DNA from 3 places in the Roseomonas sp. F4 genome. Region 1 is predicted to be linked to each of the others. Evidence: predicted binding sites of a transcription regulator. Region 1 holds the regulator's gene; each other region holds the start of a gene.
What was found. Region 1 encodes LexA, which represses DNA repair genes until DNA is damaged. Its sites were predicted from a motif close to TGTTCTANNTANGTTC; they were not measured.

Region 1 (10,563 bases):
CGCTGATCCCGACCGCTCGTACAGCGGACGGCCTGGTCATGGGCCTCGCCCATCGCGACCTGCCCATCTGGGGCGTCCAGTTCCACCCCGAAAGCATCGCCAGCGACCACGGCCACGACATCCTCCGCAACTTCCTCGCCCTATCGACCCGCCGAAACACCTTCCCCACCACGACCGCGGCAGCATGAAAAAAATCCTAGCGAGGCTGGCGGCGGGGGAGCGGCTGGCGGAGAGCGAGGCGGAGGCCGCCTTTGGCCTCATCATGGCCGGCGAGGCGACACCGGCGCAGATCGCCGGCATGCTGATGGCGATGCGCGTGCGCGGGGAGACGGTGGCGGAGATGACCGGCGCCGTGCGGGCCATGCGCGCGCGGATGATCGCGGTAGAGGCGCCGCCTGGGGCCATGGATATCGTCGGCACCGGCGGGGATGCGGCCGGCACGCTGAACATCTCGACCGCCGCCGCGCTGGTCGTGGCCGGCTGTGGGGTGAAGGTCGCCAAGCATGGCAACCGGGCGCTGTCCTCCCGATCGGGGGCCGCCGATGCGCTCTCGGCCCTGGGCATCCCGGTGATGGAAACGCCGCTGGAGGCGCTGCCGAGGGTGCTTGCGGAGGCCGGCATGGTCTTCCTGATGGCTCCCCGCCACCACGCGGCGCTGCGCCATGCCGCCGGGCCGCGCATGGAGCTTGGCACGCGGACCATCTTCAACCTGCTGGGCCCGCTGGCCAATCCGGCGCGGGTGACACGGCAGATGACCGGCGCCTTCGCCCCCGAATGGCTGCGCCCGATGGCCGAAACCCTGGCCCGGCTCGGCACCGAACGGGCCTGGCTGGTGCATGGCATGGGGCTCGATGAGCTTACGCTTGCTGGCCCCTCCCAGGTGGTGGAACTGCGCGACGGGCGGATCCATGAGTTTCAGGTGACGCCGGAGGAGGCGGGGCTGCTCCGCGCGCCGGAATCGGCCATCCGTGGCGGCGACCCGGCGGAGAATGCCGCGGCGCTGCTGGCCTTGCTGGAAGGCGCGCCGGGCGCCTATCGCGATTGCGTGCTGCTGAATGCGGCCGCGGCCCTTGTCGTGGCGGGCCGGGTGGACGACATCCGCGCCGGCGTGCCCATCGCCGCCCAGGCCATCGACAGTGGCGCGGCGCTGACCGTGCTGAACCGCCTGCGCGCCGCCGCGGCGCCTCCCCCCGTATCCGAGTCATCGCCCGCATGAACGTCTCCGCCCCCGTCATTTCCGACACGCTGGCCCGCATCCTGGCCGATAAATATGAGGAGGTGCGCCAGCGGTCGGAGGCCATGCCGCTCTCCGAGGTCGAGAGCCAGGCCCGCCATGCCGCCCCGCCCCGCGATTTCACCGGGGCGCTCTGCGCCGCGGTGGCGGATGGGCGGGTCGGGCTGATCGCGGAAATCAAGCGCGCCTCCCCCTCCGGCGGGCTGATCCGCGAGCCCTTTGAGCCGGCCGAGCTGGCGCGGGCCTATGAGGCAGCGGGGGCCGCCTGCCTGTCCGTACTGACGGACGCGCCGTGGTTCCAGGGTGACCTGGGCCACATGGTGCAGGCGCGGGCCGCCTGTTCCCTGCCGGTGCTGCGTAAGGACTTCATGGTGCATCCCTGGCAGGTCTTCGAGGCCCGGGCGATGGGCGCGGATGCCATCCTGCTGATCCTGGCGGCGCTGAGCGACGAGCAGGCGCATGAGCTGGAGGATGTGGCCCGGTCGCTGGATATGGCGGTTCTGGCGGAGGTGCATGACCAGCGGGAGCTGGATCGCGCCCTGGCGCTGGAGACGCGGCTGATCGGTGTGAACAACCGCAATCTCAAGACCTTGGTGACTGATCTTTCCACCTCGGACGAGCTGATTCCGCAGATCCCTGCCGACCGGATCCCGGTGGGTGAAAGCGGCATCCGAACGCCGGAGGATGTGCGCCGCATGTGCCGCGCCGGCGCGCGCTGCCTGCTGGTGGGCGAGCATCTGCTGCGCCAGCAGGATGTGACGGCGGCGGCGCGCCAACTCATCAACGCCATCTGATGAACGGACCCCGCCTGACGCATTTCGATGCCGCCGGTGCGGCGGCCATGGTGGATGTCTCGGATAAGGAGGCCACCCACCGGATCGCCGTGGCACGTGGGCGGGTGGTGATGGCGCCGGAAACGCTGGCGCTCATCCGCCAGGGCACGGTGGGCAAGGGCGACGTGCTGGGCATCGCGCGCATCGCCGGCATCATGGCGGCGAAGCGCACCAGCGACCTTATCCCGCTCTGCCACCCCCTCGCCTTGAGCAAGGTGACTGTGGATCTGACCATCGCCGAGCCGGATGCGGTGGAGATCGAGGCGCTCGCCAAGGTCACTGGCCAGACTGGAGTGGAGATGGAGGCGCTGACGGCAGTGACTGTGGCGGCGCTGACCATCTACGACATGTGCAAGGCCGCTGACCGCGGCATGCGCATCGAGGATGTGCGCTTGGTGCATAAATCTGGCGGTAAATCGGGCGTTTACGAGGCGATCTGATGATCCCGCTGGAAGATGCACGCACCCGCATCCTGGAAGCCCTGCGCCCCACCGCGGCGGAAACGGTGGCGCTGGCGGAGGGCTGGAACCGCGTATTGGCGCAGCCCGTGCTGGCGCGGCTGACCCAGCCACCGGCCGATGTCTCGGCGATGGACGGCTATGCGGTGCGCGCGGCCGATGCCGGCCTCGGGGCGAAGCTCCGGCTGATTGGAGCCGCCCCGGCCGGGCACCCCTTCGGCCAGCAGGTCGGGCCGGGCGAGGCGGTGCGCATCTTCACGGGCGGCTTCGTGCCGGAGGGCGCCGACGGCATCCTGCTGCAGGAGGATGCGACCGAAGCCGAGGGGAGGGTCGAGGTGCGGGAGGCGGTGCAGCCGAACCGATGGATCCGCCGCCGTGGCCTGGACTTCGCCGAGGGGGAGACGCTGCTGCCGGCCGGGCGGCGGCTTTCCGCCCGCGACATCGGCCTGGCGGCGGCCGCCAACCATCCGTGGCTTTCGGTCCATCGCCGGCCGCGCATCGGCATCCTGGCCACCGGCGACGAGATCGCCCTGCCCGGCGAGCCGATTCCGCCCGGCGGTATCGTCAGTTCCAACGCCCACGCCTTGGCAGCCCTGGTGCGGGCCGGCGGCGGTGATCCGCTGGTGCTGCCGATCGTGGCGGATGACCGGGACGCCATCGCGGCTGCCGCCGCGGCGGCGCGAGGCTGCGACCTGCTGGTGACCACGGGCGGCGCCAGCGTGGGCGAGCATGACCTGATCCAGGCGGCGCTTGGCCAGGACGGATTCAGCCTCGATTTCTGGAAGATCGCCATGCGGCCAGGCAAGCCGCTGATCTGGGGCAGGCTGGGCGCGACGCCGGTGCTGGGGCTGCCGGGCAATCCGGTTTCCGCGCTGGTCTGTGGCGTTCAGTTCCTGCTGCCGGCGCTGGCGGTGCTTTCCGGCCTTCCGGCGGCGGCGCCATCAACCATCCTGGTGCGCGCGGGCGCGGCGCTGCCGGCCAATGACCGCCGATTCGACCATCTGCGGGCCACATTGCGCATCGATTCGGCCGGCCACACCGTCGCCACCCCCTTCCCGCAGCAGGATAGTTCGATGCTCGCCAATCTGGCGCGGGCGGAGGCGCTGATTCTCAGGCCAGCCCTGGCCCCGGCGCTGCCGGAGGGGGCGGAAGTGCCGGCCATTCCGCTCGGCCAATTCGGAATCTGACAACCGTTTCTGTTCCGAATTTCGCCCGGATGGACGGAAAACGTTTGACGCCCCGCCGGGAACCTACATAGAACATCCACACCGGTTGCTTGTTTGTTCGGGGTCCATTGGCCCCAAGGCCGGTGCTGGAGAAAGCCAATGCTCACGCGCAAACAGCACGAATTGCTGATGTTCATCGATAAGCACCTGCGCGCGACCGGCTTCTCCCCTTCCTTCGAGGAGATGAAGGAGGCCCTGCGGCTGAAGTCGAAATCCGGAATCCATCGGCTGATCACGGCGCTGGAGGAACGCGGCTTCTTGAAGCGCCGGGCGCATCGGGCCCGGGCGCTGGAAGTGGTGCGTCTGCCGGAGAATGTGGCACCTCGCCGCGCGGCGGAGGCAGCCCCGCCCCCCGCACCGCCGGCCTTCACACCCAATGTGATCCGCGGCCATTTCGCGCCAGGCCTGGCCGGGGTGCAGAAGGCGGCGAATGAAGCTGGCGCGGTGTCCCTGCCGCTCTATGGCCGTATCGCCGCCGGCATGCCGATCGAGGCAACGCGCGACACGGCGATGATCGATGTGCCTGCCGGGCTGCTGGCAGGCGGCGAGCATTATGCGTTGGAGGTGTCGGGCGATTCGATGATGGAGGCCGGTATCCTCGACGGCGACACGGTCATCATCCGGCGCGGCGACACCGCGGATAATGGCGCCATCGTGGTGGCGCTCGTCGATGATCAGGAGGTCACGCTGAAGCGTCTGCGCCGGCGGGGCAATTCGGTGGCGCTGGAACCGGCGAACCGCGCCTATGAAACCCGAATCTTTGGCCCCGACCGGGTGCGGGTGCAGGGCCGGCTGGTGGGGCTGCTGCGCCGCTACTGAAGGCTCAGTAGGGGTCCCAGTCCTGGCTGCGGGCCACGCGCCACTGCGTCAGCCGCTGCCACATGGCATGAGCCGTGACGCCCGCCGCGATACCGGCACAGAGCATGATGGCCGTGGTCATCCTGTTGTTCCTCCTTCCGGACGCTTGTCCTTGAACGCATTCTGGACGCGGAAGGTTCAAGGAAGATTAATGCGTCACGGAATCGCGAGGCGCCATGGGCAGGACCTCCGGCCGCCCCGGCATGGGCTCCGGCGGCACCCAGGGTCGGTCACCTCGCCAGCCGCGATCGTGGCGGAGGGTCACCGGCGTGCCGAGCCAGGCGGCCTGGGCGCCGTGTCGCCACATGGCGAAGCGGTCCAGCGTCAGCCCGCAGCGCGGCGCGACGGGGGCCAGCGCCACCACCAGCGCCACCTGGGCGCAGTTCTCACCCGGACTCAGCGGTGGGCTGCGCTGCCCGCGCGGCAAGGCCGGTGACCGCAGCAGGAGGGCCTCCGGCCCATCCGGGCGGGGCCTGAAGCGGCAGGCGTCTGGCGTACAGATGATCGCGCCATCCGCCACCTCCCCGGTCTGCGGCAGGTCCAGCGCCGTCACCGCCCCCATGGCGCGCAGCATGTTGTCGCGCGTAAAGGCACTGGCGCCAGGCAGGCGATGCAGATGGACACCCTGCCCCGTCCGCAGCGCCACCAGCCGCGCATCGCCCGAGATCAGCAGGTCCGGCGGTGGGCTCATCTGCCCGGCGGCCAGTCCGGCCAGGATCACGGGCAGGGCCAGGAGCCGCGGCAGGCCGCGCCAGAGGCACAGCCAGCAGAAGCCGAATCCGGCCAGTGCGAGGCCCCAGCCGGGCAGCGGCGGCAAGGCCGGCGCTGCGCCGGGCCAGGCGGCCACCACCCGCGCCACCAGCAGGATCGCCTCAACCCCCAGGCCCATGAGCCGCAGCGGCCATTCCGCCAGGCCGAGCGGCAGGGCCAGCACGGCGATCAGCGCCGCCGGCATCACCAGCAGGGAGGTCAGCGGCACAGCCACAGCATTGGCGACAACGCCGAACAATTGCAGCCGTCCGAAATAATGCAGCCCGATCGGCGCCGTGGCGGCCCCCGCCAGCACCGAGGTCAGCACCAGCCCCAGCCCGAATAGCAATGGCCGTCGCCACCAGCGCGGCTTGGCCCGAAAGCGCGCAAGCCAGGGCCGCAGCGCGTCGTGCCCCGCGATCAGCGCGAGCACCGCGGCAAAGGACATCTGGAAGGAGGGGCCGAGCAATTCCGCCGGCGCCGCCGCCATCACCAGCGCGGCGGCGATGGCCAGCGCCCGCAGGGTCAGCGACCGGCGTCCAGCGAGCAGCGCCAATGTCACCAGCGCCGCCATGCCGAGGCAGCGCTGCATCGGCACCTGCGCGCCGGTCAGCAGCATGTAGAAGGCGCCCGCCGCCAGCGCGCCCAACGCCGCCAGAGCCTTCACCGGCAGCCGAAGGGCCAGGAACGGTATCAGCGCCAGGCTAAAGCGCAGCACGGTGAAGACCAGCCCCATGACGATGGTCATATGCAGGCCCGAGACGGACAGCAGATGCGCCAGGCCGGAATCGCGCATCGCCACCATGGCCGGTACGGGAATGGCGCTTTGCGAGCCGGTCACCAGCGCGGCCGCCACAGCACCCGCCGCGCCGGGAATCGCCGCCGCCACCTGCTGCTCCAACCGGGCGCGCAGCCCGGCAAGCCAGGCGCCCTGCCCGCCCTGCATCACCTCCGCCGGCCCCAGCGCGAAGCCCGACCCGCCGAGGCCGGAGAACCAGGCGGCCCGCTGGAAGTCGTAGCCGCCGGGCACGGCGGGGGCACCGGGCTCCCGCATCAGGGCGCGCGCGCGCAGCCTGTCACCGGGCCGCGGCTCGGCCGGATCGCCGGCGCGCAGCCGGAGGCGGAGAAGGCGTTGCAGGGGCGGCCCGTCATCGAGACGCGGCGTGCCGAGGGTCACGCGCTGGCCCTCCGGCAGCCGCTCCACCTGCGTGACCAGCCCTTCCACCACCACGGCGCCGAAGGGCAGCGCCAGGGCGGGCGGCTGCCGCGCGGCGTGGAAGCCGGAAAGCCCGGCCCCCAGCGCGAAGGCCGCCAGCAACGCCGCGGCCCAGCCCGCCAAGGGCCAGCGCCGGCCCAGCGCTACCGCCAGCGCGACCAAGGGCGGCACCAACCACAACGCCTGCGCCTCCGGCTCCTCCCTCAGGCTGAAATAGAACAGGACCCCGGCGCCCATCGCCACCGCCAGCCAGGGCGCAAAGCGGCCATGCTGCGCCCCGGCCAGCCCAGCCAGGGCCATGCCCAGCCGCGTGCCAAGGCCCCGCGGCGCCGAGGAAGATAAAGCGAGGGACATTCAACCCATGGTGGCGCCATCCCACCGCCATCGCAACGGAGGCCGTGCCCATCGCTTTGGCGCGTTGAACGATCCGCGCTAAGCAGCCCGTCCCACTTTCTGCCGGGACACGGAACATCATGTCGGTCCGCACGCGCTTCGCGCCCTCGCCCACGGGCTATCTGCATATCGGCGGCGCGCGCACCGCCCTGTTCAACTACCTGTTCGCCCGCCATCACGGCGGCCAGTACCTGCTGCGCATCGAGGACACCGACAAGGCACGCAGCACGCAGCAGGCGGTGGACCAGATCCTGGAAAGCCTCGACTGGCTCGGGCTGAGCCCGGACGAGCCCCCGGTCATGCAGTCCAGCCGCGAGGCCCGCCATGCCGAGGTGGCGCGTGAACTGCTCGCCGCCGGCAAAGCCTACCTTGCCTACGACACGCCGGAGGAACTGGCGGCGATGCGGGCGGAGGCAGAGGCCAGCAAGCGCCCCTTCAAATACGATGGCAGCCGCTGGATCGACCTCGACCCGAAGGACGCGCCAGCCCTGCCCTCCGTCATCCGCATCAAGGCACCGCGGCAGGGGGAGACGGTGGTGCCAGACCTGGTGCAGGGCGAGGTCCGCGTGGCGGCGGCGGAGTTGGACGACATGATCATCCTGCGCTCCGACGGCACGCCGACCTATCTGCATGCCGTGGTGGTGGACGACCACGACATGGGCATCACCCATGTCATCCGGGGCGATGACCATCTGACCAACACCTTCCGCCAATGCATGGTCTATGACGCCATGGGCTGGTTCCGGCCCCATTTCGCCCATATCCCGCTGATCCATGGGGCGGACGGCGCCAAGCTTTCCAAGCGCCATGGCGCCGTTGGCGCGCTGGAATTCGCCGAGCGTGGCTTCCTGCCGGAGGCGCTGTGCAACTACCTGCTGCGCCTCGGCTGGGGCCATGGGGATGAGGAAATCATCCCGCGCGACCGCGCCATCGAGCTGTTCGACCTGAAGGATGTCGGCCGCGCCGCCTCCCGCATGGATTATGCCAAGCTGACGCATCTCAACGGCGTCTATATCCGCGACGCCGATGACGACCGCCTGCTGCGGGAGGTTCTGGCCCGCTACAGCCAGCGTGGCATCGACTTCGGCACGGATGCCGCGGCCCGCATCCGCGCCCTGATGCCGGACCTGAAGGCCCGGGCGAAGACGCTGCTGGAGCTGGCGGATGCCGCGATGTTCGCGGTGGCCGAGGGTGCGCCGGAGCCCGATGCCAAGGCCGCAGCCCTGCTGACCCCCGAGGCCCGCGCCCGGCTGGCCGACCTTGCCGACTTCCTGGCGGAGGCGCCCTGGGAGAAGGCGGATCTGGAACAGTGGCTGCGCGACTATGCCGAGGTGAAGGGCATCAAGCTGGGCCAGGCAGCACAACCTTTGCGTGTTGCATTAACCGGTAGCACGCAGAGCCCACCGATCGACGCAGTGCTGATCGCGCTGGGCAAGGAGGAGTCGCTGTCGCGTATCCGCACCGCTGCGCAGACTCCGGACTGATTTTTCAAGAGCATGGAAGGCGCCGCCCCAGTGGGGGGCGGCCAGTTTCACGATCCGTATGGAATCGCGCTTGACGGAGATCTTCAGGAAAGTCTAAAAATTTGATTAATAGACGTGAATTGCGTCAATCCTGATGTCCGGAGGGTGTGATGAGATCCTTCTCCAAGATCAGCTACTGGGTGCTCGGCTTCCTCGGCACGGCCACCTGGACAAGCGCGATTCTCGTCGTCACCGGCCTGCCTTTGCCGGCGCAGCTCGCGCTCGGCGCGATGGGGCTGATGGTCTGCATCTGGGGACATACCGTGCTGTTCCCGGTGGAACGGCCACAGGTGCCGGACCACGACAACAGCGCGACGCTCCGACCCAGCGCGCGGGCCCTGCCCCTGGGCGAGGCGCGTCGCCCGGTCGGCCGTGACCTGCCGCGCCAGCGGCCCAGCGCCGCCTGAGGCTATCGCGGCACCACGATCCGGCAGGCGCGCGCCGTGGCGCGGGCCAGCAGCAGCATCCGCCGCGCCGCCACCGCCCCGGTCGCGGCATCACCGACGACGGAGGCGACCAGGGGGTTGGTGGTCACCGCCGTCACCGCCGCATTGATGGCGACATCGGCGGCGGCCACCGCTCCGGCCTCGAACAGCGTTCGCCGCAGCAGCTTGAGCGTGCCGATCAGCCCGGGCCGCAGCCCGTGGATCGCCGCGACCTCCCGCACCAGTCGCAGCCCGCGCCAGGCAATGAACAGCCCATCCAGCGCCGGGGACGGTACGATGGCGGTGGCCGCCAGGGATTGCAGCGCGGCGGCGCGGCCAGCGGCCACCGCGGCACGGTCCAGTGTCGCCAGCGGGCCGGCTTCCAGCAGGGCGAGCAGTGTCGGTAGGTCCGGCGCCTTGCGCAGGGCGGGCAGCATGGTCTGCGCTTCCGGCAACCGTCCGGCCCAGTCCAGCATGGCGGCGCGGCTGGCAGCGAAATCACCGCGCGCCACCGCCGCCCGCCCACGCTCCACCGTCCCGAGGCCCGCCAGCCCGCGCAATTCGCGCAGAATGGCCGCGGCGATCAGCCCGTAACCCGCGGTGGCCACCCCCAGAGTCAGCCAGCCGAGCCAGGGGGCTCGGAGAAACTGATCCGCGACATAGCCGCCGACATCGATGGCGGAGAGGCCCAGCAGCAGCACGCCGATGCCACCGGCGGCAAGGCTCAGTGCGGACCATGCTCCGCGCCGCGGCGGCGGTACGACGACCGGCGCCACCGCCTGATCCCAGCCGAAATCCAGCCGGGGCGCGGGCGCGAGCGACTCCTCCGTCAGAATGCGCGGACCGCGCGGCGCATCGCTCACAGCAAATCTCCGATCAGGGATGCCAGCAGCCGGTCCAGACCCAGATGGGGCATGCCCACCAGCCCGTCACCAGCCAGGCGCGGCGGGCGGAAGACCGGCATGCGGAATTCCCCGCTGCGCCAGAAATCGTGACCCGGCCGATGGTCCGGCACCTCCCCCGGATAGATGCGCGCGCTGCGCCCGCCCTCCAGCAACACGCCGCGCACCGCCTGCACGTCCCGCCCATCGACGCGGGCCATATCGTCCTGCGTGCAGCGCAGCGCGGCGATGGCGTGGACGGAGGTGGTGGCGGCCCCCGGGCCGGGCGGCGCCTGCCCGATCAGATCACCGAGCAGCCCGACCAGCGCATCGCGCGACCCAGCCGGCACGTGATCGGCCTTGGTGGCGGCGAAGCCAACATGCTGCACGCCCTGGCCCGTCAGCAGGTTCAGCCAGCCGCCACCGCGCCGCAGCGCCTGGGCGATGGCCAACAGCGCCGCGGCGGTGTCGTCAAAGGCTTCCTCACCGGCGTGCAGCGCGCCCAGCGCGTCGACCAGCACGGCCTGGCGGCGGAAGCGTCGGAAGAAGGGTTCAAAGAAGGCGGCGCGCTGATCAGCGAGATAGGCGGCGTGACGCCGCGCCAGCAGCCGGCCGAGATCGCCCAACTCCCCGCTTGGCAATGGGAAGAACCACAACAGCGGCGCCTCCCCGCGCGGCCCCGGATTCAGCGCCCGACCGGGCTGGAGGAAGCGAAAGCCCAGCTCGTCCCGGCAGCGAAGAAGCGCGGCGCGATACAGGCGAAAGC
Region 2 (10,563 bases), on a different contig from region 1:
AATCCTGAAGAATGATCTGGGAGACATCGAAATTGCCCGGCGCCGCCAACGGGGTCAGCCCCGCCGAGCCCTGCGCCTTCGGGATGATGGCGCCCGGCACCAGGCGGATCGTCGCCGGGTTCAGCACGCCGTCATCCTCCGCCTGCCAGATGCCGGTGGCGGCGATGGAGGCGTTCTTCAGGATCAGCTCCACCACCTTGTTGGCGGTGCGGATATCCGGCAGGGCCTTGGCGACGGGACCGCGGCCATAGGTCTCGCCCGGCACCTTCAGCCAGCGGAAGGCGATGAAGGGATTTTCCCGGAACTGCCCCTCGGCCAGCAGTTCCGGCGCGCCCTCCCCGCCATCCAGCACCACCGCGTAGCGATGGCCCGCAAGGGCGTCCGGCCACACCGCTTCCACCAGGCGAAGCGGCGCCGATTCCTCCTCCTTCTGCTGCTTCGGCAAAGCGAGCCGCGCCGCCGGCCAGCGGGCCAGGATTTCCGCCGGCGTCAGGCGCAGCGCGCGGAACACGGTTTCCAGCCGGCCGGAGGGGCCTTCCTCCAGCACTGTCTCGCGCAACGGCACCGCGGTGAAGCGCAGCGCCGAAATCTCGCCGGGCGGTGCCTCCTCCACCAGCAGCACGGCTGTGCCGGTCACCACCAGTTCGAGAAAGGCCTGGTGCAGCTCCAGCCCGAAATTGGACCGGTCGAGATGGCCTTGCAGCGTCGCCGCCGCCACCTCCAGCCGCTGCGCCACCGCCTGGGCTTCCGGCCCGGTCTCCATGTGCCGGGCGGGCGCCAGGTTGAACCAACGCGACCAGGGCGGCGCCAGCTCGGCGAGCAGGGAGGCGGCAAGCTGTTCCGCCGCATCGGCCGCCGTCGCATCGAACAGCGGCGCGGCCAGCGCGCCTGGCAAAGCGTGGTCGTAGCAATCCTGCCAGCCACCTTCCAACGGCCGGCGGAGCTGCACGGCGCGGGCATGGCGGGCGAGGATCTGTTCGGGGGTCATCATCATCCTCATTCGCCCAGCAGGTTCTTGCGCGCGGCAAAGGCCGGCGCCGGGTCCAGCACCCCGCGGGCGGAGGTGGCGATGGTGCCGGCCAGGCCGCGGCGGGCACGTTCCAACGCTCGCTGCCGGGCCTGCTGTGTCGCGTCCTCCGCGGCAGCCTCGGTGGCGGCGGTTTTTTCCGCGGCCGACTGGGTGGCGAGGTTGGTGTCCTCGGCGGAGACGACCGGCTGCGGCGCCTTGAACAGGCCACCCATGCGCGCTTCCTTCAGCTCGGGGTTGGGCCTCACCCAGGCGGCCAAAAAAAGACCCGCCCGGCGGGGGGCCGGACGGGTCGAAGTTGGGGGACTGGGAGAGGAGGATGCCGAGGGCGCAGCTCGCCCCGTGGCGTGGGTTTGATAGATCGGCGCATCGCCGTAGTCAATATATTTTCCTATCGAATCTGATTATTTTCCTTTTCCCGTCCGCCTAGGGCGCGGAAAAGTTGGAACGGCGTCCAGGCCGAAGGGGCCTGCGGGCCCAGCAGAGCCTGGCACAGCCCCACGCAGCTCAACGGCCGCAGCGTCGGCAGCCGGCGTGCTTCCGGCAGGGCGGGCAAGAATGGCCCGAGCACCCGAAGCCCTGCACGACGATAGAAGCCGGGCAGGTCGAAGCCGGCGGCGACCGGCAGCCGCGCCACCACCAGCCGCCCGGTCAAAGGCTCGATCACCGTCCAGCCGACCTCATCCGCCAGGGCGGCGAAGCAGTGGCGGAAGCCGGGGCGCAGCAGGCGCAGCCAGGGCTGGTCCGCCACCCCACCAAAGGCGATCCAGACCTGCTGGCCCGCCGCCTCCGCCACGCGGCGATGCGCGGCCTGGCGGGCCGCGGTCATGCCAGGCGCCCGGGGAATGCGATCACCTCCGCCGGCACCATGCCGCGCATCGGCCCGGCGACGATTCCCTTGGCGCGCAACGGAAAGTCCAGCCGCTCCATCGCTTCCCGCCACAGGCGCAGGTCACCGGCTTCCTGCGGGATACGCGGGCTCGGCGATTCGTGGCGCTCGCCCCAGATGCGCAGGATGCGGGCATGGGCCAGGTCGATTCGACGCTGGCGATACAGCCGGTCGAGGCATTTCACCACGTCATCCGGCTCGCAGGGCCGCACCACCAGGCCACGGCCGGCGCCGATGCGGGCGCCATCGCGCCGCGCGGTCAGCGCCGCCATGGTCCAGAACCAGGCATCCTCGGCGGAGGCGAAGGGTTGCGCGCGATCCAGGCTGGCCAGGATGGGCGTGTGGCGGGGGGCGATGGACATGGATCGAAGCTCCTCCGAAGGGGCATTTTGCCTAGAACAAAATAGGAACATCTGCTGCGTATCTCGTTCCGTTGATGGTTGCAAGGAGATATTCCTATTGCTTTCCGACTCGAAACCTAGGATGTGCAACCCAGGGCGCGCCTCATCCGGCGCGCATAACGGTTCGGTTCAGACCTTATCCCTTGAGGAACCTTGGCCATGCGGCACGAGGACATCTGGCGGGCCATAGATGCCCTCGCTGCGGAACATGGCCTCTCGGCCTCCGGCCTCGCCCGTCGCGCGGGGCTGGATGCCACCGCCTTCAACCCCTCCAAGCGCACCGGCGCCGATGGCCGCGCCCGCTGGCCCTCCACCGAAAGCGTCGCCAAGGTTCTGAGCGCCACCGGCACGGGGTTCGAGGCCTTCGCCTCCCTTGTCACCGGCGCCCCGGCACTGTCACGCGGTGGCGGCCGCGCAACCATCTCCCGCCGCATTCCGCTGATCGGCCTGGCCCAGGCGGGCAGCGATGGCTTCTTCGATGATGGCGGCTATCCGGTCGGCGGCGGCTGGGACGAGATCTCCATCCCCGACGTGCCGGACCCCAACGCCTATGCGCTGGAGATCAGCGGGGAGAGCATGGAGCCGGTGTTCCGCGACGGCGATGTCGTCATCGTCTCCCCCGGCGCGCCGGTGCGGCGCGGCGACCGGGTGGTGGTGCGAACCCGGCAGGGCGAGGTGATGGCCAAGCAGTTGCTGCGCCAATCGGCGCGGCGGGTGGAACTCGCCAGCTTGAACCCGGCGCATCCGAATTACAGTTTTGACCTGGCCGAGCTGGCCTGGATGCACCGGATCGTCTGGGCGTCGCAGTAGAACCAACGCTCGATTTCATCGACCGTTGGTTTGCTTTTCAGACCCTCAGTCGTGCCGCAGGCACGCCAAATGCGTGACGGGCGCGGCCTTCGGCCGCTTGGCTTCGCCGCACTCACGGCGGGCCGCATTCGCGGCCTCGGTCGGCTTCGCCGACCGCAGGTCAACCTTGTCTGGTATGACTGCCGGACTCCGCGCGAGCCTCAATATTCCGCGTAGATCTCGATGATGTTGTCCTCCGGGTCGCGGAAGAACAGGGTGCGGTGGCGCCAGGATGGCAGGTCGGTTGGCCCCCGCAGAATGGGCACGCCCTTGGCGACGAGCTCCGCGTGACAAGTCTCGATCGCGGGGGGCGGCACGCGGAAGGCCAGTTGCACCGAAGCCGACCCCGCCAGCGCCAGACCGTCGTCACAGACGCTCCATGTCCCGCGCGGCCGCAGCGACAGCAGCGTGGCGCCAAGCCGGAAGCTGACCCAGTTGGGGCGGTCCTCCTCGATCGGAAATCCCATCACGTCCCGATAGAAGGCCCGCATCTCCGCCATCCGGCGGCACAGCAGCACCGTGTGGTCCAGATTGCGGATGCTGCTGAGGCTCATATCTCCCTTCTCCCCGGCTACCGCGGTGGCAGCAGTGGTGCCAGCAACTCCAGATCCTTCTCGGCCCGGCAGACCAGGTAGCGCGGCCCATCATCCGGCAGCGGCGCGCCCACCGGGAAGGCGGTCAGCCCGATATCGCCATAGACCCGCAGCAGCCCGGGCCCGACGCGCCAGAAGGCCGCATCCACGCCAGCGCGTTCGCACATGTCCCGGAAGCGCCAGATGGCGGAGACGCGGTCGCGCTCCTCCCCCGCCGGATCGCCCAGGCCGAGCCAGATGCCGTTGCGCTTGACGAAGCCGAAGCCGGCACGCCCGCTTTCCCCGAACACCGCGCCATCGGCCAGTTCCGGCGCCTCCGCCCCCAAGGCGAGCAGCCGCGCCCGGATCTCCGGACTCCAGGCCTCCGGCACCAGACGGGCCGGTCGCAGCAGCCGCACCACGGCGACCAGCAGCAGCACCGCCGCAAGCCCGACCGAGAAGCGCAGGCTGTCCGGCGCAAGGGGCGAGATCACCACCTCCCACCAGCTTTCCGTCGCGACCTTGCCGCCATAGCTGACCAGCGCCAGCATCAGCGCGCAAAGCCCCACCACCACCAGCGGCAGCAGCGAGGCACCCGCCAACGGTTCGCGCATCAGCCGGGCGCTGCGGTAGAAGGCGCTGCGCATCGCCGCCAGCAAGCCGGCCACCAGCAGGAAAGCGCCCCAGAGCCACCAGCCATCCGCGCGCAGCCAGCATATCAACGCGCCGATGATCAGCAGGACGATGCCCGCGCCCCAGGCCAGGGTCAGCCGCCGCAGCAGCCCATAGCCCATCACCAGAAGCAGCGAGCCGATCAGGGAGGCGGCGAAATGCGAGGCGACCGCGGCCTCATACCCCGCCCATTCCGCCACCGCCGTGCCTCGCGCCGGCAGCGCGCCGACGAAGATCAGCAGCGCGCCGCCGATGCTCACCAGGCCCGCGATCGCCGGCACTTCCAGTGCATCGGCCACGCGCTGCTCCGCGGCGAAGCGCACCAGGGCATGGCGGCGCTGCGCGATCTCGAAGCCCGCGAACAGGATGCCGGCCAGGAACAGCGGCACGATGTAGTAGTACAGGCGGAACAGCAGCAGCGCCCCCACCACCTGCGCCGGCGTCAGCCAGGGCGCCAGGCCGATCAGGATGGCGCCATCGAAAACGCCGATGCCGCCGGGCAGGCTGGCGGCGATGCCGGCGGTATAGGCGGCCACATAGATGCCGAGGAAGCGCAGGAAGGTCAGACCCTCCGCCTCCGGCAGCAGCACGTAGAAGATCATCGCGGTGACCGCGACATCGACGCTGGCCAGGGTGGTCTGGGCCACCGCCATGCGGAAACCGGGCAGATCGATGCGGTGCTTGAAGATCGTCACATGGCTGCGGATGCGCGACAGCGTCACATAGGCGATCACCAGCCCCCACATCGCCAGGCCGAGCAGGTTCATCGCCCAATGCGGCACGTGTTCGCCGAGGCCGGGCACCACCTCCGGCTCCACCAGCAGCACCAGGCCACCGAGCGCGAAGCCACCCAGGCCGAAGGTCAGGCTGGTGAAGGCCACGACCTTGGCGATGGCCAGCGGCGGCAGCCCCCAGGCCGCGTAGAAGCGGTAGCGCACCGCGGCGCCAGACACCGCCGCGAAGCCCAGATTATGCGCCAGGGTATAGGCGCAGAAACTGGCCAGGGAGGTGCGGGCATAGCTGACCGGATAGCCGGCATAGACGCTGCCGAGCCGGTCGTAGATGGTCAGCACCGCATAGGCGAGCAGCGTCCAGCCGGCCGCGATCCACAGCGTGGCGGGATGGATGGCGGCCAGCGAACTGCGGATATCCGCCATCGAGAGGCTGCGGAATTCCTTCTGCACAACCCAGATGGCCGCGATCAGCAGCAGGACGCCGAAGCCCGCCACGCCATGCCGGCGCAGCAGCCCGCCCAGCTTCTTCACGCGGCGGCGTCTCCAAGGGGGGCGTCGCTGGCCGCAGCGGGGCGGGCCAACGCCGTCTCGATCAGCCCGATGGTGCCGGCGATGCCGTAGAGCGCGACGAAGCCGCCGAAGCGCGGCCCCTCCGGCTGGCCGAGCAACACCTGGTACAGCGCGTTGAACCAGGCCCGCGACACGCCGGGGCGGCCATCCTTGGTCATCTCGATGAAAGGCTCCCGCCGACCGGCGTCATAGACCACATCCTGGATGGCGCGGGCCTGTTCGTCCGGCGGCAGCAGGTCGAGCTCCGGCTGCCGCGCCCGCAGCATCGCGGCCAGCGCCTCAAAGGCCGGGCGCTCGGCCTCCGTCGCGGGGCGGTGCTGCTTGTTGGGGGCGACGCGGTCCCGGTAATAGGCCACCGCGTGTTCGACCAGCCGCGCCAGCAGCGGATGCGTCTCCCCGCTCGCCTCCGGCGCGTAGCGGCGCAGAAAGCCCCAGAGCATCTCGGGCGCATCGGCGTTGATCACGCTGGCGAGGTTCATCAGCATGGTGAAGGACACCGGCGTGCCCGGGTCGTTGGTCGGCCCGCCCAGGATGTGCCAGGCCGGATTGTCCGGGCCAGGCGCCGTCCGCAGCCGGTCGAGGTTCTGCACATATTCGTCGACGGCGCGCGGAATGACGTCGAAATGCAGCCGCTTGGCGCGGCCGGGCTGGTTGTACATGAACTGCGCCAGGGATTCGGGCGGCGCATAGTGCAGCCACTCGTCGATGGTCAGGCCATTGCCCTTCGACTTGCTGATCTTGCCGCCTTCCTCATCGAGGAACAGCTCATAGGTGAAGCCGATCGGCGGCTGGCCGCCAAGCACCTTGCAGATGGCGCCCGAGAGCCTGACGCTGTCGATCAGGTCCTTGCCTGACATCTCGTAATCCACGCCGAGCGCATACCAGCGCAGCGCCCAGTCGGCCTTCCACTGGGCCTTGCAATGGCCGCCGGTGATGCGCGTGCCGTGGCGTTCGCCGGTCTCGGGATCGACCCAGACCAGCAGGTCCTCCGCCGGCAGCACCTCCTCCATCGGCACCTGCATCACCACGCCGGTCTTCGGGTGGATCGGCAGGAAGGGGGAATAGGTGGCGCGGCGTTCCGGGCCGAGGGTTGGCAGGATCACCGCCCGCACCTCCTCATGCCGTTCCGCCATGCGCAGCAGCGCCGCATCGAATCGCCCCGAACGATAATAGTCGGAGGATGAGGCGAATTCGTAGTCAAACCCGAAACGGTCGAGGAAGGCGCGCAGCCGGGCGTTGTTGTGATGCCCGAAGCTTTCATGCGTGCCGAAGGGATCCGGCACCGCCGTCACCGGCCGGCCGAGATATCCCGACAACATCTCCCGGTTAGGAACATTGTCCGGCACCTTGCGCAGCCCGTCCATGTCGTCGCTGAAGGCGATCAGCTTGGCGGGCATGCCGGTCAGCCTTTCGAAGGCGCGGCGCACCCAGGTGGTGCGCGCCACCTCCCCGAAGGTGCCGATATGCGGCAGGCCGGAGGGGCCGTAGCCGGTTTCGAACAGCGCCGCCGTTTTGCCGCTGGACTTGACCCGATCGGCGACCTTGCGCGCCTCCTCGAAGGGCCAGGCCTTGGCGGTGGTGAGATCGGCGGACATGGCGGGCTTGCACCTCAAGCTGGGACTGCTGCGCCTTATAGAAGGGGGCGGCGATCCAGGCGAGGCCATGGCCGAAGACGGTGCGGCCCACGCGGCCGGGTTCCGCGGCGCCTCGGAGCCGCCTGACGACCGCGCATAGCGATATTTTAGCAATTTTCTGCTGACATGAAGCCTCCTGGTCTATTGATTTGCAGATGAAACAAGGAAGCTTCCGATGATGGCCTGCTCCTGCTGTGCCGATGCGCCCCGAGGCCTCGGGCGTCGCCGCCTGCTCTGGGGCGCCGCCGCCCTTGGCTGCATGGCCGTTGCCGGCCCGGCGCGGGCGGATAGCTCGGCCATGGCCCATACCAGCATGACCCCCGACCAGGCATTGCAGGCCCTGATGCAGGGCAATGAGCGCTTCCTGAGCGGCGCGGTGACCCCCGCCGCGCCGGACCCGGAGCGCCGCGCCAGGCTCGCCACCGGCCAGGCCCCCTTCGCCGCCATCCTCGGCTGCGCCGACAGCCGCGCCTCCCCGGAACTGCTGTTCCATGCCGGGCTGGGCGAGCTGTTCGTGGTGCGCAACGCGGGCAATATCGCCGATACCGGCGCCATCGGCAGCCTGGAATACGCCATCGGCAATCTCGGCGTGCCGCTGATCGTGGTGCTGGGCCACCAGAGCTGTGGCGCCGCCTCCGCCGCCGTGGCCATGGCGCAGAACGAGCTGACCCTGCCGCGCCACCTGCGGGACATGCTGCTGCCGATCCTGCCGCCGGCCCTGGCCGCGCTGCGGGCCGGGGGCGATGCGACGGATGGCGCCGTGCGCGGCAATATCCGCCGCAACGTCGCCCGCCTGACCGATGACAGCCCGGCCATCGCCGCGGCGGTCCATGCGGGCAAGGTGCGTGTCGTCGGCGCCTACTACACCCTGACGGATGAGCGGGTGTCGCTGATGGCCTGATGGCATCACCGGGCAGCGTTGCGCAGAAGGATGATTGGCCCGCCCGGCGCTTTGCGCTATGCGAGCCGACCATTCTTGCAACAGGAGCAGCGTGCGATGCGTGTGGGTGTGATCGGCGCCACCGGAGCGGTGGGGCGGGAGCTGGTGGAGGTCCTCGGGCGGCGTCGCTTCCCGGTGACGAAACTCCGCCTCTTCGCCTCGGGTCGCAGTGCCGGCACGATTATGCCCACGCCCTTCGGCGACACGGTGATCGAGGAATTCAGCCAGGAGGCCGCGCGCGACCTGGACCTGGCCCTGCTCGCCGTCTCCGGCGATTTCGCGAAGAAGCACGCGCCCGGCCTGGTCGCCGCCGGTGTCACCGTGGTGGACAATTCCTCCGCCTTCCGGCTGGAGGAAGGCATTCCGCTGGTGGTGCCGGAGGTGAATGCGGCGGCCATCGGCGATGCCAAGCTGATCGCCAACCCGAACTGCACCACCGCCATCCTGGTGGTGGCGCTCGCCCCGCTGCACGCCGAATTCGGCATCAAGCGCGTCATCGTCTCCACCTACCAGGCCGCCTCCGGCGCCGGGGCGGAGGGCATGGTGGAGCTGGAGCGGGAGACGCGGCGCGTGCTGGTCGATGGCGAGAAGGCCCAGAACGAGGTCTTCGCCCATCCGCTGGCCTTCAACGTGATCCCGCACATCGATAGCTTCCAGCCGAACGCCTATACGCGGGAGGAGATGAAGGTCGCCTGGGAATCCCGGAAGATCATGGGCCTGCCCGATCTTCTGATCTCCTGCACCGCCGTCCGCATCCCGACCATGCGCGTGCATGGGGAGAGCGTGACGATCGAGACCGAGCGCCCCGTCACCGCCGAGGCCGCCCGCGCCGTGCTACGCAAGGCCGCCGGCGTGAAGGTGCTGGATGACCCGGCCGCCCTGCTCTACCCGATGCCGCTGACCGCCACCGGCCAGGACGATGTCGAGGCCGGCCGCATCCGCGCCAACCCGGTGTTTGGCGATCGCGGCCTCGATTTCTTCCTCTGCGGCGACCAGCTGCTGAAGGGCGCGGCGCTGAACGCGGTGCAGATCGCGGAGCGCGTGCCGACACTTCGGGTGCCGGCCTGAGGGCAGCCGTTCGGCTGACCTGATCTGCCCCTTAGAAATTCAGCGCCTCCCTCTCCCCCCAACGGGGGGAGAGGGAAGGGGTGAGGGGGTCTTCCGAGTATGGCTTTGACGACGCCGAGGGGTCCTTCGCCTTTTCTGTAATCGACGGAACAACCGGCAAGCCCCCCTCACCCAATCCTCTCCCACTGTCAGGGGGAGAGGGCTCTTTCCCCCCGCGCGCCGCCATAATGGGAATTCGCATGCCGCCGCGCTTTTCCCTCTTTGTTCCCTCCCGCGCTGCCGCCACATTGGCGGCATGACTTCGCCTCGCCCGGCCGCCGCGGCATTCACGCAACCCCGACTGCTGCTGCCGGACAGCCCCGCGCTGATCGCCGGCTTCGGCCGTGGCACGCTGCTGACCCCCGATGGCGAACTCTTCTCCGGCCCGGCCATCGAAATCGGCCGCCGGCTGCGCGACATGCCGCCGCCCATGGTCGTGCATGCCCCCGCCGCCGCCCGCCGCCTGGGCCTGAACCCCTTCCCCGCCTGCGACCTGCTGGAGCTTTTCGCCTTCTGCCAGCCGGCCCGGCCCGCCGCCCCCACCCCGCGCGGCCTGGCCCTGGCGCTCGACCGCACGCCGCCGGAGGATGAGGAAGCACTGGCGGCCCTGCTGCCGGAACTCGCCACCGATCTGCTGCGCCACCTCGCCGCCGGCCGCCACAGCCCGATGAACCGCGACGCAGCCGCGCTCGCCGCCAAGCTGCGGCAGGAAACAGGTTGGCCCTGGGCGGATTCGATTCTCGCCGCCCTCGGCCAGGCCCAGGCGCGACCCTCCCCGGACCCGCTGAAGGTCTGGCGCCGCCTGCCGGATTGGGAGGAAGCGGCCCCGCCCCCGCCCCCCAGCCAGCACCCCGTCTCCGCCACCGAGGCCCGCCAGCGCCTGGCCGACATCCTCGGCGAAGGTTCGGAACAGCGGCCGCAGCAGGCCGACTACGCCTCCGCCGCCGCCAGCGCCTTCCAGGCGCGGGACGTGCCAGGCGCGCCGCATCTGGTGCTGGCGGAAGCGGGCACCGGCACGGGCAAGACGCTCGGCTATGTCGCCCCCGCCAGCCTCTGGGCGGAACGCAACGGCGCGCCGGTCTGGATCTCCACCTTCACTCGCAACCTGCAACGCCAGATCGACCAGGAAACCGCCCGCCTCTACCCCGACCCCACCGAGCGCCGCCGC
Region 3 (10,563 bases), on a different contig from region 1:
CTTCGCCTTCCAGCCCTGGCCCTGGCCGGCCTAGCTTCGCGCCAGCCTCTCCCACAGCAGATCGAAGAAGCCGGGCGCGTCCAGCCGGTTCAGCACTGTGGCGTTGGGCGGCTTGCCGGTGGTGTTGAAGAAGTCGCCCACTGTCTGGCCAAAACTGTGCTGGCCGGCGAGTTCCACCGCGACATGCGCCGGGCGCCCGCCGAACAGCTCCGGCCGCAGCAGATAGGCGATGACCGTCGGGTCGTGCAGCGGGCCGCCCGGCTCGCCATAGCGGGCGGGGTCGTTGCGGTCGTAGAAGGTGATGAGGTCCGCCGCGAGGTCCGTGATGCGTCCGCCGCGGCCACGAAGATCGGCGACGCGCGCCGGCGTCGCCAGCGCCTGGAAGGTCAGGTCCAGCGGCATCAGCACCACGGGCACGCCGCTGCGCAGCACCATCTCCGCCGCATGGGCGTCCGCCAGCACGTTGAATTCCGCGCTCGGCGTGCGGTTGCCGCCCGCCGCGAAGGCGCCGGCCATGGAGACGATGCGGTCGATGCCGCGGGCGATGAAGGGTTCGCGCGCCAGCGCCACCGCGAGGTTGGTGAAGGGGCCGAGGGTGCAGACGGTGATCTGCTCCCCCTGCTCGGCGGCCGAGAGGATATTGGCGATCAGCACATCCACCGAATGCGCGGCTTCCACCGGCGCCGTGCTCTCGGGCAGCAGCGACCCGCCGAGCCCGCCGGCACCGCTGTACTTGCCCCGCACCAGCGGGCCAAGCAGCGGCCCCTCGCAGCCGCGATAGACCGGCACATCGGGCCGCCCGGCCAGCGCCACCACGCGGCGGCCATTGTCGAAGGTCCGCTCGGCCGGGACATTGCCGGCGACGGTGGTCACCGCCAGCACCTCGATCTCCGGCGAGGCCAGGGCCAGCAGCAGGGCGATCGCATCGTCGACGCCGGGATCGCAGTCGATGATGATCTTCATCGGAGCCTCGGTCATCGGCCGGCATTGCCCGCCAGGGTGTAGCCATCCGAGCGCGGGCGGTAGGTGACGCCGCCGCGCGAGGCCCAGGTGCTGGACAGGAAGAAGACCGGGATCACGCCCATCTCCTGCATCGCCAGCTCCGTCGCCTGGCGCAGCAGCGCCTCCCGCGCCGGGTCCTCCACCGTGGTCAGGGCCTGGCGCAGCAGGCGGTCGAAGTCCGGGTTGGAATAGCGGCCGCGATTGCCCGAGCCATCGCCCCGCGCCGTGTCGAAGGTGGCGAGCAACGGACGCAGGACGGAGCTGGCCTCCCCGGTTTCCGCTGCCGCGCCGCCCATGATGAGGCTGTAGTCACGGGCGCTGGCGCGGGTGAAGAAGACGCTGCCGGGCTGCACCACCACCTGGGTCTGGATGCCGGCGCGGCTCCACATCTGGCCGAGCGCCTGCGCCACCTTGTCGTCATTCGGATAGCGGTCGTTGGAGGCGTGAAGGGTCAAGGCGAAGCCGTTCGGCAGCCCGGCCTCCGCCAGTAGGCGGCGCGCGCCGGCCAGGTCGAAGCTGGGGGTGGGGATGGCGGGGGCTTGGCCGAAATAGCCCTCCGGCACCAATTGGCCGGCCGGCGCGCCTTCCCCATCCATCACGCGCTCGACCAGCGCCGCGCGGTTGATGGCGAGCGAGAGCGCGCGGCGGACGCGGACATCGCGCAGCGGGTTCGGGATGGGGCTGCCATCCTTCGCCGTGGCGAAGGGCGTGCTGTCCCGGTCGTTGTCCGGATGCAGGTACATCACGCGGTTGGAGGCGGCGGAGGCCATGGTGATGCGGCTGTCGCGGCGCAGCCGGGCGGCGTCGGCGGTCGGCACCTGCTCGATCAGGTCGAGATCGCCGGCCAGCAGCCCGGCGACGCGGGCCGGATTGTTGGGGACGAAGCGGAAGCTGACGCGCTGCCAGGGATTGGCGGGGTCCACCGCTGCCAACTCCACCCGGTCGCCCGGCAGGCTGCGTTGGAAGCGGTAGGGGCCGGTGCCCACAAGTCCGCGCCCGGCATTGAGGTCCGAGGTTTCGGCCTCCTCCGCCGCGGCCGGCAGGATGGCGATGCGGCTGAGCGCGCTGGGCAGCAGCGGGAAGGGTTCCGCGGTCGTCAGGCGGAGCGTGCGGGCATCGACCACGCTGATGCCGGTGATCGGCCGCACGAAGGGCAGGAAGGAGGAGGGGCTGTTGCGCACCTTCGGGATGCGGCGAAGGCTGGCCGCGACATCCTCCGCCGTCACGGGTGCGCCATCGTGGAAGCGGGCGCCTTCGCGCAGGGTGAATTCCCAGGTCGTGCCATCCACGGCGCGCCAGGACTCGGCCAGTCCGGGGGTCAGTTGCTGGCGGTCATCCTGGTTCACCAGACCATCAAAAATGTTGCGGGCCAGCGCGCTGTTGGAGCCGATGACATGGAAATGCGGGTCGAGCGAGGTGATGTTGGCCGCGAGGCCGACGCGCAATTCCTGCGCAACGACGGGGGAAGCGCCGATCGCGAGGGCGATGGCGATAAGGGGCAGGCGCATGGTGTCTGGCATTCCGCTTCAAGGCTGGATTGCCCGCGAGTCTGACGCCGGCCGCCCCGATCGACAAGATCAGCCGAGGACGATGGGCCGCACCGCCTGCCGGGCCTGCCGCGCCTCCGCCTCCGGCAGCGGGTCCAGCCCGTAGATCAGGATGCCCATCTGCATGCCGTCATTGCGGACTCGATAGACGGAATCCACCGCGAAACCTTGCGGCTGCCGAGCCTGGCCGCCGAAGAAGGTCACCTGCATCCGCTCTGGCGCGCTGATGTTCAGGCGCAGCTTGCCGTCCTCCTCCTCCACCGTCAGCCCGTCCTGGCGCGACGGTGGGGCGACGGCGAGGCGGAGAGAAATGACCTGGTCCAGATGGTCGGAGACGAAGCGCCCAAAGCTCTCGGCGGTGTCCTCGGTCAGGCGGCCGCGCAGCTCGTCCACACGGGTCTGCGCCTTGCCGGTGGTGGCGAGCAGCAACGCGGGCAAAGCGAGGAACAGGGGGCGGCGGGTGATGGTCATGACGGAACCTCCGGGTCTTGCGACAGGGACCAGACAAGAACCGGAATGCGGCCGAGGCGTGGCGGGGGACCGGGGTTTCAAGCGATGGTGAGGGGGCTCACGCCCGCTTGCGCTTCTTCACCACCACGGGCGCGGCCGGCGCTTCCTCTCGCGCCAGGATGGGGGCGAGGAAGCGGCCGGTGTGGCTTTCCTTCTCCGCGGCCACCTGTTCCGGCGTGCCCTTGGCGACGATCCGCCCGCCGCCCTCGCCACCCTCCGGGCCGAGGTCCAACACCCAGTCGGCGGTCTTGATGACCTCCAGATTGTGCTCGATCACGACGACCGTATTGCCCTGGGCGACCAGCGCATGCAGCACTTCCAGCAGTTTGCGGACGTCCTCGAAATGCAGGCCTGTGGTCGGCTCGTCGAGGATGTAGAGCGTGCGGCCGGTGGCACGGCGCGACAGCTCCTTGGACAGTTTGATGCGTTGTGCCTCGCCACCCGACAGGGTGGTCGCCTGCTGCCCGAGATGGATGTAGCCAAGCCCGACGTCTCGTAAAACCACGAGCTTGTCGCGAATGGCGGGCACGGCGGAGAAGAACTCCGCGCCCTCATCCACCGTCATATCCAGCACGTCGGCGATCGACTTGCCGCGGAACTTCACCTCCAGCGTCTCGCGATTGTACCGCTTCCCTTTGCAGGTATCGCAGGTGACGTAGACGTCGGGCAGGAAGTGCATCTCGATCTTCAGCACGCCATCGCCCTGGCAGGCCTCGCAGCGGCCGCCCTTGACGTTGAAGCTGAAGCGGCCGGGCGCGTAGCCGCGCGCGCGGGATTCGGGAAGCTCCGAGAACCAGTCACGGATCGGCGCGAACAGGCCTGTATAGGTGGCGGGGTTGGAGCGCGGCGTGCGGCCGATCGGCGACTGGTCGATGTCGATGATCTTGTCGAGATGTTCGAGGCCTTCGATCCGCTCATGCGGCGCAGGCACCTCGCCGCTGCCCATCAGCCGGCGCGAGGCCGCCTTGAACAGCGTTTCGATGATCAGCGTGGACTTGCCGCCGCCCGAGACGCCGGCGATGCAGCAGAAGGTGCCGAGCGGGATTTCCGCCGTGACGTCCTTCAGGTTGTTGCCGCGCGCGCCCACCACGCGAACCATGCGCTTCGGATCGGTTGGGCGCCGCGTCTCCGGCATCGGTATGCGACGCTTGCCGGAGAGGTACTGGCCGGTGACGCTGTTCGGATCGGCCTCCACCTCCGCCGGCGTGCCCTGGGCGATGATGCGGCCGCCGCCCTTACCGGCGGCGGGGCCGATATCGATCAGATGGTCGGCGCTGCGGATCGCATCCTCGTCATGCTCGACGACCAGCACGGTGTTGCCGATGTCGCGCAGCCGGCGCAGCGTTTTCAACAGACGCTCGTTGTCGCGCTGATGCAGGCCGATGCTGGGCTCGTCCAGCACATAGAGCACGCCCGTCAGCCCGCTGCCGATCTGCGACGCCAGCCGGATGCGCTGCGATTCGCCGCCCGAGAGCGTGGCGGAGGAGCGACCGAGGCTGAGGTAGTCGAGGCCCACATCGACCAGGAACTGCAAGCGCTCCTCGATCTCCCGCAGGATGCGCCGCGCGATTTCCTGCCGCTGCGGCGTCAGCGTCTCCATCACCCCGGCGAACCAGCGCCGCGCCTTGATGATCGAAAGGTCGTTGACCATGCCGATATGCTCGCCGGCGATACGCACCGACAGCGCCTCCGGCTTCAGGCGATGGCCGCTGCAGACGGGGCAGGGGCGAGAGGCCTGGTAGCGGGAAAGATCCTCCCGCACCCAGGCATTGTCGGTCTCGCGGTAGCGGCGTTCGAGGTTGGGGATGACGCCCTCGAAGGGCTTTTTCACCTCATAGGCGCGCAGCCCGTCCTTGTATTTCAGCGTGACGACCTCGCTGCCCGTGCCATGCATCAGCACGTGCTGGAAGGCCTTGGTCAGGTCGCCCCATTGCGTGGTCATCGGCACCTTGTAGTGCCGCGCCAAGCTTTCCAGCGTCTGGTCGTAATAGGGCGACTGCGCCCCGGCCCAGGGCTGCACCGCGCCATCCTTCAGCGCCTTGCGGTCATCCGGGACCACAAGCTGCGGGTCGAAGAAGTTCTGGGTGCCGAGGCCATCGCAGGTCGGGCAGGCGCCCTGAGGCGAGTTGAAGGAGAACAGCCGCGGCTCGATCTCCTCGATGGTGAAGCCGCTGACCGGGCAGGCGAACTTCTGGGAAAACACGGTCCGCTCGCCGCCATCTGCGGGCTCGGCATAGGCCACGCCATCGGCGAGGCCCAGCGCTGTCTCCAGGCTGTCGGCGAGGCGGCTTTCGATGCCTTCGCGGACCACGATGCGGTCCACCACCACTTCGATATCGTGCTTCAGCTTCTTGTTGAGGTTCGGCGCCTCGGCGATCTGGTACAGCGTGCCGTTGACCTTCACCCGCTCGAAGCCACGCCGCTGGAATTCCAGAAAGTCCTTTTTGAACTCGCCCTTCTTGCCCTTGGCGACAGGCGCCAGCAGCAGCAGGCGGGTGCCTTCCGGCATGGCCATGATGCGGTCCACCATCTGGCTGACCGTCTGGGCCTCGATTGGCAGGCCGGTGGCCGGCGAATAGGGCACGCCGACGCGGGCCCAGAGCAGGCGCATATAGTCGTGGATTTCCGTCACCGTGCCGACGGTGGAGCGGGGATTGTGGCTGGTGGTCTTCTGCTCGATGGAAATCGCCGGCGACAGCCCCTCGATGCTGTCCACATCCGGCTTCTGCATCAGTTGCAGGAACTGCCGCGCATAGGCCGAGAGCGATTCGACATAGCGGCGCTGGCCCTCGGCATAGATCGTGTCGAAGGCGAGCGAGGACTTGCCCGACCCCGACAGGCCGGTGACCACGGTCAGCGTATCGCGCGGGATGTCGATGTCGATGTTCTTGAGGTTGTGCTCCCGCGCGCCGCGGACGCGGATATGACCGGTCATGAATGTCCACCGATTTCGAGGGGCGCCGCGCCCGGAACGTAGGCTGGCGTTCACAATGTGTTCTGGTTAATCTGCCACCATATAGGTGGTCCGGGAAGAGGTTTTGCGAGGCGCGGCAGGTGCAGTGCTGCCGCGACTGGCAGGACTGGCGCCTTCAGGCTACCCTCAACAGTTGAGATCGAGGGGTTTTGCGGCGATGGCCGGTGTCAACAAAGTTATCCTGGTCGGCCGGCTTGGCCGGGACCCGGAAGTGCGCAACTTCCAGAACGGCGGCCGCGTGGTGAACCTGCGCCTGGCCACCTCCGAGCGCTTCAAGGACCGGGAAGGCAATCAGCAGGAACGCACCGAATGGCATTCGGTGGCCATCTTCAATGAAAAGCTGGGCGAGATCGCGGAGAAGTACCTGAAGAAGGGCTCCGAAGTATATGTTGAGGGTCAGCTTGAGACCCGCAAGTGGCAGGACCAGGCGGGCGCGGACCGCTATTCCACCGAGATCGTGCTGCGCCAGTTCCGCGGCGAGATCGCGCTGCTCGGCGGCCGGGCCGGCGGCGGTTCGGACCCGGGTGAGGGCGGCGAATCGGGCGGCTATTCCGGTGGTGGCGGCGGCGGTGGCTATTCGGGCGGCGGCGGCGGCCGTTCCTCGGCCCCGGCGCGCTCGGGTGGCGGTGGCTGGGACAATAGCGGCGGTGGGCGTGCCGGCGGCGGCGGTCGCAGCGCGCCGCCGAAGGGCGGCGCCAGCGACCTGGACGATGATATCCCGTTCTGATCGCCGCCGTGAATCGAGGCGGGCGACAGGTTCGCCCGTCCCGGACCTTGTCTATATCTTGTCGCGGACGTTTTTCGGGCCAGTTGGCAGGCTGTGAACGAATCTCCAAAAAATCCGCGCGAAACCGTCATTGAGATCGTCAAGCGCCGTGTGCGCCTGACCTATGATTCGAAGCGCGCGTGGGGCTGGACCAAGCTTCCACGGGTGAACGAGACCGGCCTGAACGCCATCTCCTTCCTTTTTCCCGTGGGCGAGGCCTTCTTCTGCCGCTCCGTGGCGCATTATCGCGACCGCATCACCGATCCGGTGCTACGCGATGCGGCGGATCGCTTCATCCATCAGGAAGCGATGCATTCCCGCGAACACGCCCGTTCCAACAAGGCCTTGCGGGAGGCGAAAGTGCCCGGCGCGGAGCTTGAGCGGCTGGCGCGCTTCCTGCTCGGCGTCACCAAGGCGGTGCTGCCGCGATCCACGCAGCTCGCCATGACCTGTGCCATGGAACATTTCACCGCCATGCTGGCGGAACGGCTGCTGACCAAGCGCACCCTGTACCGCGACGGCGTTGATCCAGACTTCGCGAATCTGTGGCTCTGGCACGCTGCGGAGGAAATCGAGCACAAGGCCGTCTGCTTCGACGTCTATGAGCACGTCTTCGGATCGGGCTTCTGGGCCTGGCTGCACCGCTGTGCGGCGATGGGCATCGTCACTTTCTTCGGCGGAGGTGGGCTTCTGGCTGGGCTGATGGTGATGCGGATCAAGGCAATGCGAGGGCGTGGCTCCGGCCCGGCAGGGGCGGGCGGGGGAGGCGGAACCTCGCTGCGCGTGATCTTCGGCGGCGTCGCGGCCAGGGCCTATTACGATTATTTCCGGCGGGATTTCCATCCCTGGGACCAGGATGACCGGCCCCTGCTGGAAGCCTGGAAGCGGGAACATCCGGGCTTCGGCCTGGGCGAGGACCACGCGCACGCTCACGGCTGATGGCGTGACCTGACAGACCTGCTGGGGCCGCAAAAAAAGACGCGGGCTCGTTCCCGTTCGGCACCCCCCTTACCCAAACCCTCTCCACCCTGCGGGTGGAGAGGGCTTTCTCAGGGCCTTCCCAGCCTCCTAAACCCGGTCGAAGCGCAGCAGGCTGTAGCGCAGCAGGCCTGTCCGGCCGACGAAATCCAGCATGGCCAGCCCCGCCTTGCCCCAGCGCTCCGCCACGCCGCGGCGACCGCTGGCCTTCAGCATGTGGCCGAGAAAGGCATAGGTCGGCAGGGTGTGGCGGGTGATGTCGCGCAGCGTTGTCACCGGCAGGCCGGCCGCCGCCGCCAGCCGCCGGTAGCCGGCCGCGGAACAGGTCACGTCGCAGGTGCCAAACAGGTTCACCCGGTCGAACCAGCGCGAGCGGGCCAGCCGCGTCACCGGCATCCAGGCCGGCGCCGGCACGAAATCCGACAGCACCAGCACGCCCCCGGGCCGTAGCACGCGCCGCACCTCCGCCAGGAAGGCGGCGCGGGAGGGAAAGTGGAAGATGCACTCCACCGCCATCACCCGATCGAAGCTGGCATCGGAGAAGGGCAGGGTGCAGGCATCCGCCGCCACGAAAGTCATCCGCCCGCCCGGGCCAGGCTGCGCCAGGCTGGCGGCGCGGGCCAATTGGCGCGGGTCGATGTTCAGCCCGACAAGATCCAGCCCGCCGATCCGTTCATCCAGGCAGGCCATGGTGCCGCCAAAGCCGCAGCCGGCATCCAGCACCCGCATGCCGGGGGCGATGTCCGCCAGCGTGATCAGCTCCAGGCTCAGCCGTTCCGCCGCCTGGCCGTAATCGGCGGCGGAGCTGGGGTCGGCGGCGGCGGGGTCGGGCCAGTAGCCCCAATGGATATGTCGGCCAAAACTGCGCTCCAGCTCGGGATGACCGCGGGCGATCTGCTTCAGCAGCAGGTCGATATAGGGTAGGGTCATCGCCTGCCGTCTCCATCCCGCATCCGCCGCCCAACCCTCGCGGCCGCGCCAGGGCGGGAATGTAGGCGATTGGCGGGCGGGCGCGAAGCATTCGGCCGGATTCAGCCCCTCCGCGCCCCGGGCACCCTTCCGCCGGGGCGCCAAATTGCCTAATCCACACCCTGCCGGCCTCGGCTTCGCCCGGCCACCCATGAGGATTCCGCGTTGAGCGACACGCCACCCCCGCCGGGCGCCACGCCCCCCTCCAGCGAGATCGCACCGATCGGCCTCGAGGAGGAGATGCGCCGCTCCTACCTCGACTACGCCATGTCGGTCATCGTCGCGCGCGCCCTGCCGGATGCGCGGGATGGGCTGAAGCCGGTGCATCGGCGAATCCTCTATGCGATGCACGAATCCGGCTATGTGGCGGACAAGCCGCATCGCAAGTCGGCCCGCGTGGTCGGCGACGTGATGGGTAAGTACCATCCGCATGGCGACGCCTCGATCTATGACGCGACCGTGCGAATGGCGCAGTACTTCTCCATGCGCGTGCCGCTGATCGACGGCCAGGGCAATTTCGGCTCGATGGACGGCGATCCGCCGGCGCAGATGCGCTACACGGAAGTCCGCCTGGCCCGCGCCGCCTCCGCCCTGCTGGAGGGGATCGACGAGGACACGGTCGATTTCCAGCCGAACTACGACGAATCGGAAAGCGAGCCGAAGGTCCTGCCGGCCGCCTTCCCGAACCTGCTGGTCAACGGCGCGCAGGGCATCGCCGTCGGCATGGCGACCAATATCCCGACCCATAATCCGGGCGAGGTGATCGACGCCGCGCTGAAGCTGATCGAGGACCCCGCGACCAGCCTCGATGAATTGATGAAGATCATCCCGGGACCGGACTTTCCGACCGGCGGGTTGATCCTCGGCCGCGCCGGCATCCGCAGCGCCTTCGAGACCGGCCGCGGCTCCATCCCGCTGCGCGCCCGTGCGACAATCGAGGAGATGCGTGGCGGGCGGTCGATGATCGTGGTCACGGAGATCCCGTACCAGGTCAACAAGTCGACGCTGATCGAGAAGATCGCGGAGCTGGTGCGCGCCAAGGCGGTGGAGGGCATCTCCGACCTGCGCGACGAATCGGACCGCGACGGGCTGCGCATCGTCGTCGAGCTGAAGAAGGATGCGACGCCGGAGGTGGTGCTGAACCAGCTCTACCGCTTCACCCAGCTGCAGACTTCCTTCGGCGTGAATTTCGTGGCGCTGGATGAGGGCCGGCCGCGGCTGATGGGTCTGCGCGACGCGCTGATGGCCTTCCTGCGCTTCCGCGAGGAGGTCATCCTGCGGCGGTCGCGCTTCCGCCTGAACAAGGCGCGCGACCGTGGCCACCAGCTGATCGGCCTGGCCATCGCGGTGGCCAATATCGACGAGGTCATCAAGCTGATCCGCGCCGCGCCCGATCCGGCGACGGCTCGCGCGCAGCTGATGGCCCGCGACTGGCCGGCGGCCGATGTGGCGCCGCTGCTGGCGCTGGTCGATGACGTGCGCAACACGATCACCGAGGACCATACGGTCCGCCTGACCGAGGAACAGGCGCGCGGCATCCTGGCGCTGACGCTCAGCCGCCTGACCGGGCTGGAGCGCGAGAAGATCAACGCCGAGCTGGCGGATGTGGCGGGCACCATCACCGAACTGCTGGACATCCTCTCCTCCCGCCCCCGGCGGATGGAGCTGATGGCGCAGGAGTTGATCGCGGTGCGCGCCCAGATCGCGGTGCCGCGCATGACCGACATCGTCGATGGCCTCGCCGACCAGGACGATGAAAGCCTGATCGAGCCCGGCATCATGGTCGTGACGCTGACGCGCGACGGCTATGTGAAGCG

Region 2: the regulator LexA is predicted to act here: its motif matches at 2,313-2,328, upstream of ACVFYP_RS02805 (S24 family peptidase).
Region 3: the regulator LexA is predicted to act here: its motif matches at 6,042-6,057, upstream of uvrA (excinuclease ABC subunit UvrA).

What each region holds. Positions count from the first base shown of each region.
Region 1 is NZ_JBSSHK010000004.1:98,109-108,671, reverse strand. Features, by position in the region: gene ACVFYP_RS16920 (anthranilate synthase component II) at 1-188, shown strand, start outside; gene trpD (anthranilate phosphoribosyltransferase) at 185-1,216, shown strand; gene trpC (indole-3-glycerol phosphate synthase TrpC) at 1,213-2,028, shown strand; gene moaC (cyclic pyranopterin monophosphate synthase MoaC) at 2,028-2,507, shown strand; gene ACVFYP_RS16900 (molybdopterin molybdotransferase MoeA) at 2,507-3,712, shown strand; gene lexA (transcriptional repressor LexA) at 3,851-4,570, shown strand; gene ACVFYP_RS16890 (ComEC/Rec2 family competence protein) at 4,758-6,875, opposite strand; gene gltX (glutamate--tRNA ligase) at 7,049-8,452, shown strand; gene ACVFYP_RS16880 (hypothetical protein) at 8,602-8,898, shown strand; gene ACVFYP_RS16875 (DUF697 domain-containing protein) at 8,901-9,779, opposite strand; gene ACVFYP_RS16870 (YcjX family protein) at 9,776-10,563, opposite strand, start outside.
Region 2 is NZ_JBSSHK010000001.1:588,173-598,735, reverse strand. Features, by position in the region: gene ACVFYP_RS02825 (portal protein) at 1-988, opposite strand, end outside; gene ACVFYP_RS02820 (hypothetical protein) at 997-1,275, opposite strand; gene ACVFYP_RS02815 (hypothetical protein) at 1,419-1,856, opposite strand; gene ACVFYP_RS02810 (hypothetical protein) at 1,853-2,278, opposite strand; gene ACVFYP_RS02805 (S24 family peptidase) at 2,477-3,127, shown strand; gene ACVFYP_RS02800 (VOC family protein) at 3,328-3,720, opposite strand; gene ACVFYP_RS02795 (lysylphosphatidylglycerol synthase domain-containing protein) at 3,738-5,675, opposite strand; gene ACVFYP_RS02790 (lysine--tRNA ligase) at 5,672-7,309, opposite strand; gene ACVFYP_RS02785 (carbonic anhydrase) at 7,524-8,249, shown strand; gene ACVFYP_RS02780 (aspartate-semialdehyde dehydrogenase) at 8,346-9,356, shown strand; gene ACVFYP_RS02775 (ATP-dependent DNA helicase) at 9,652-10,563, shown strand, end outside.
Region 3 is NZ_JBSSHK010000001.1:1,084,986-1,095,548, forward strand. Features, by position in the region: gene ACVFYP_RS05280 (hypothetical protein) at 1-34, shown strand, start outside; gene ACVFYP_RS05285 (nucleoside hydrolase) at 31-978, opposite strand; gene ACVFYP_RS05290 (ABC transporter substrate-binding protein) at 975-2,510, opposite strand; gene ACVFYP_RS05295 (hypothetical protein) at 2,580-3,020, opposite strand; gene uvrA (excinuclease ABC subunit UvrA) at 3,118-5,994, opposite strand; gene ssb (single-stranded DNA-binding protein) at 6,191-6,760, shown strand; gene ACVFYP_RS05310 (metal-dependent hydrolase) at 6,854-7,738, shown strand; gene ACVFYP_RS05315 (class I SAM-dependent methyltransferase) at 7,868-8,707, opposite strand; gene gyrA (DNA gyrase subunit A) at 8,987-10,563, shown strand, end outside.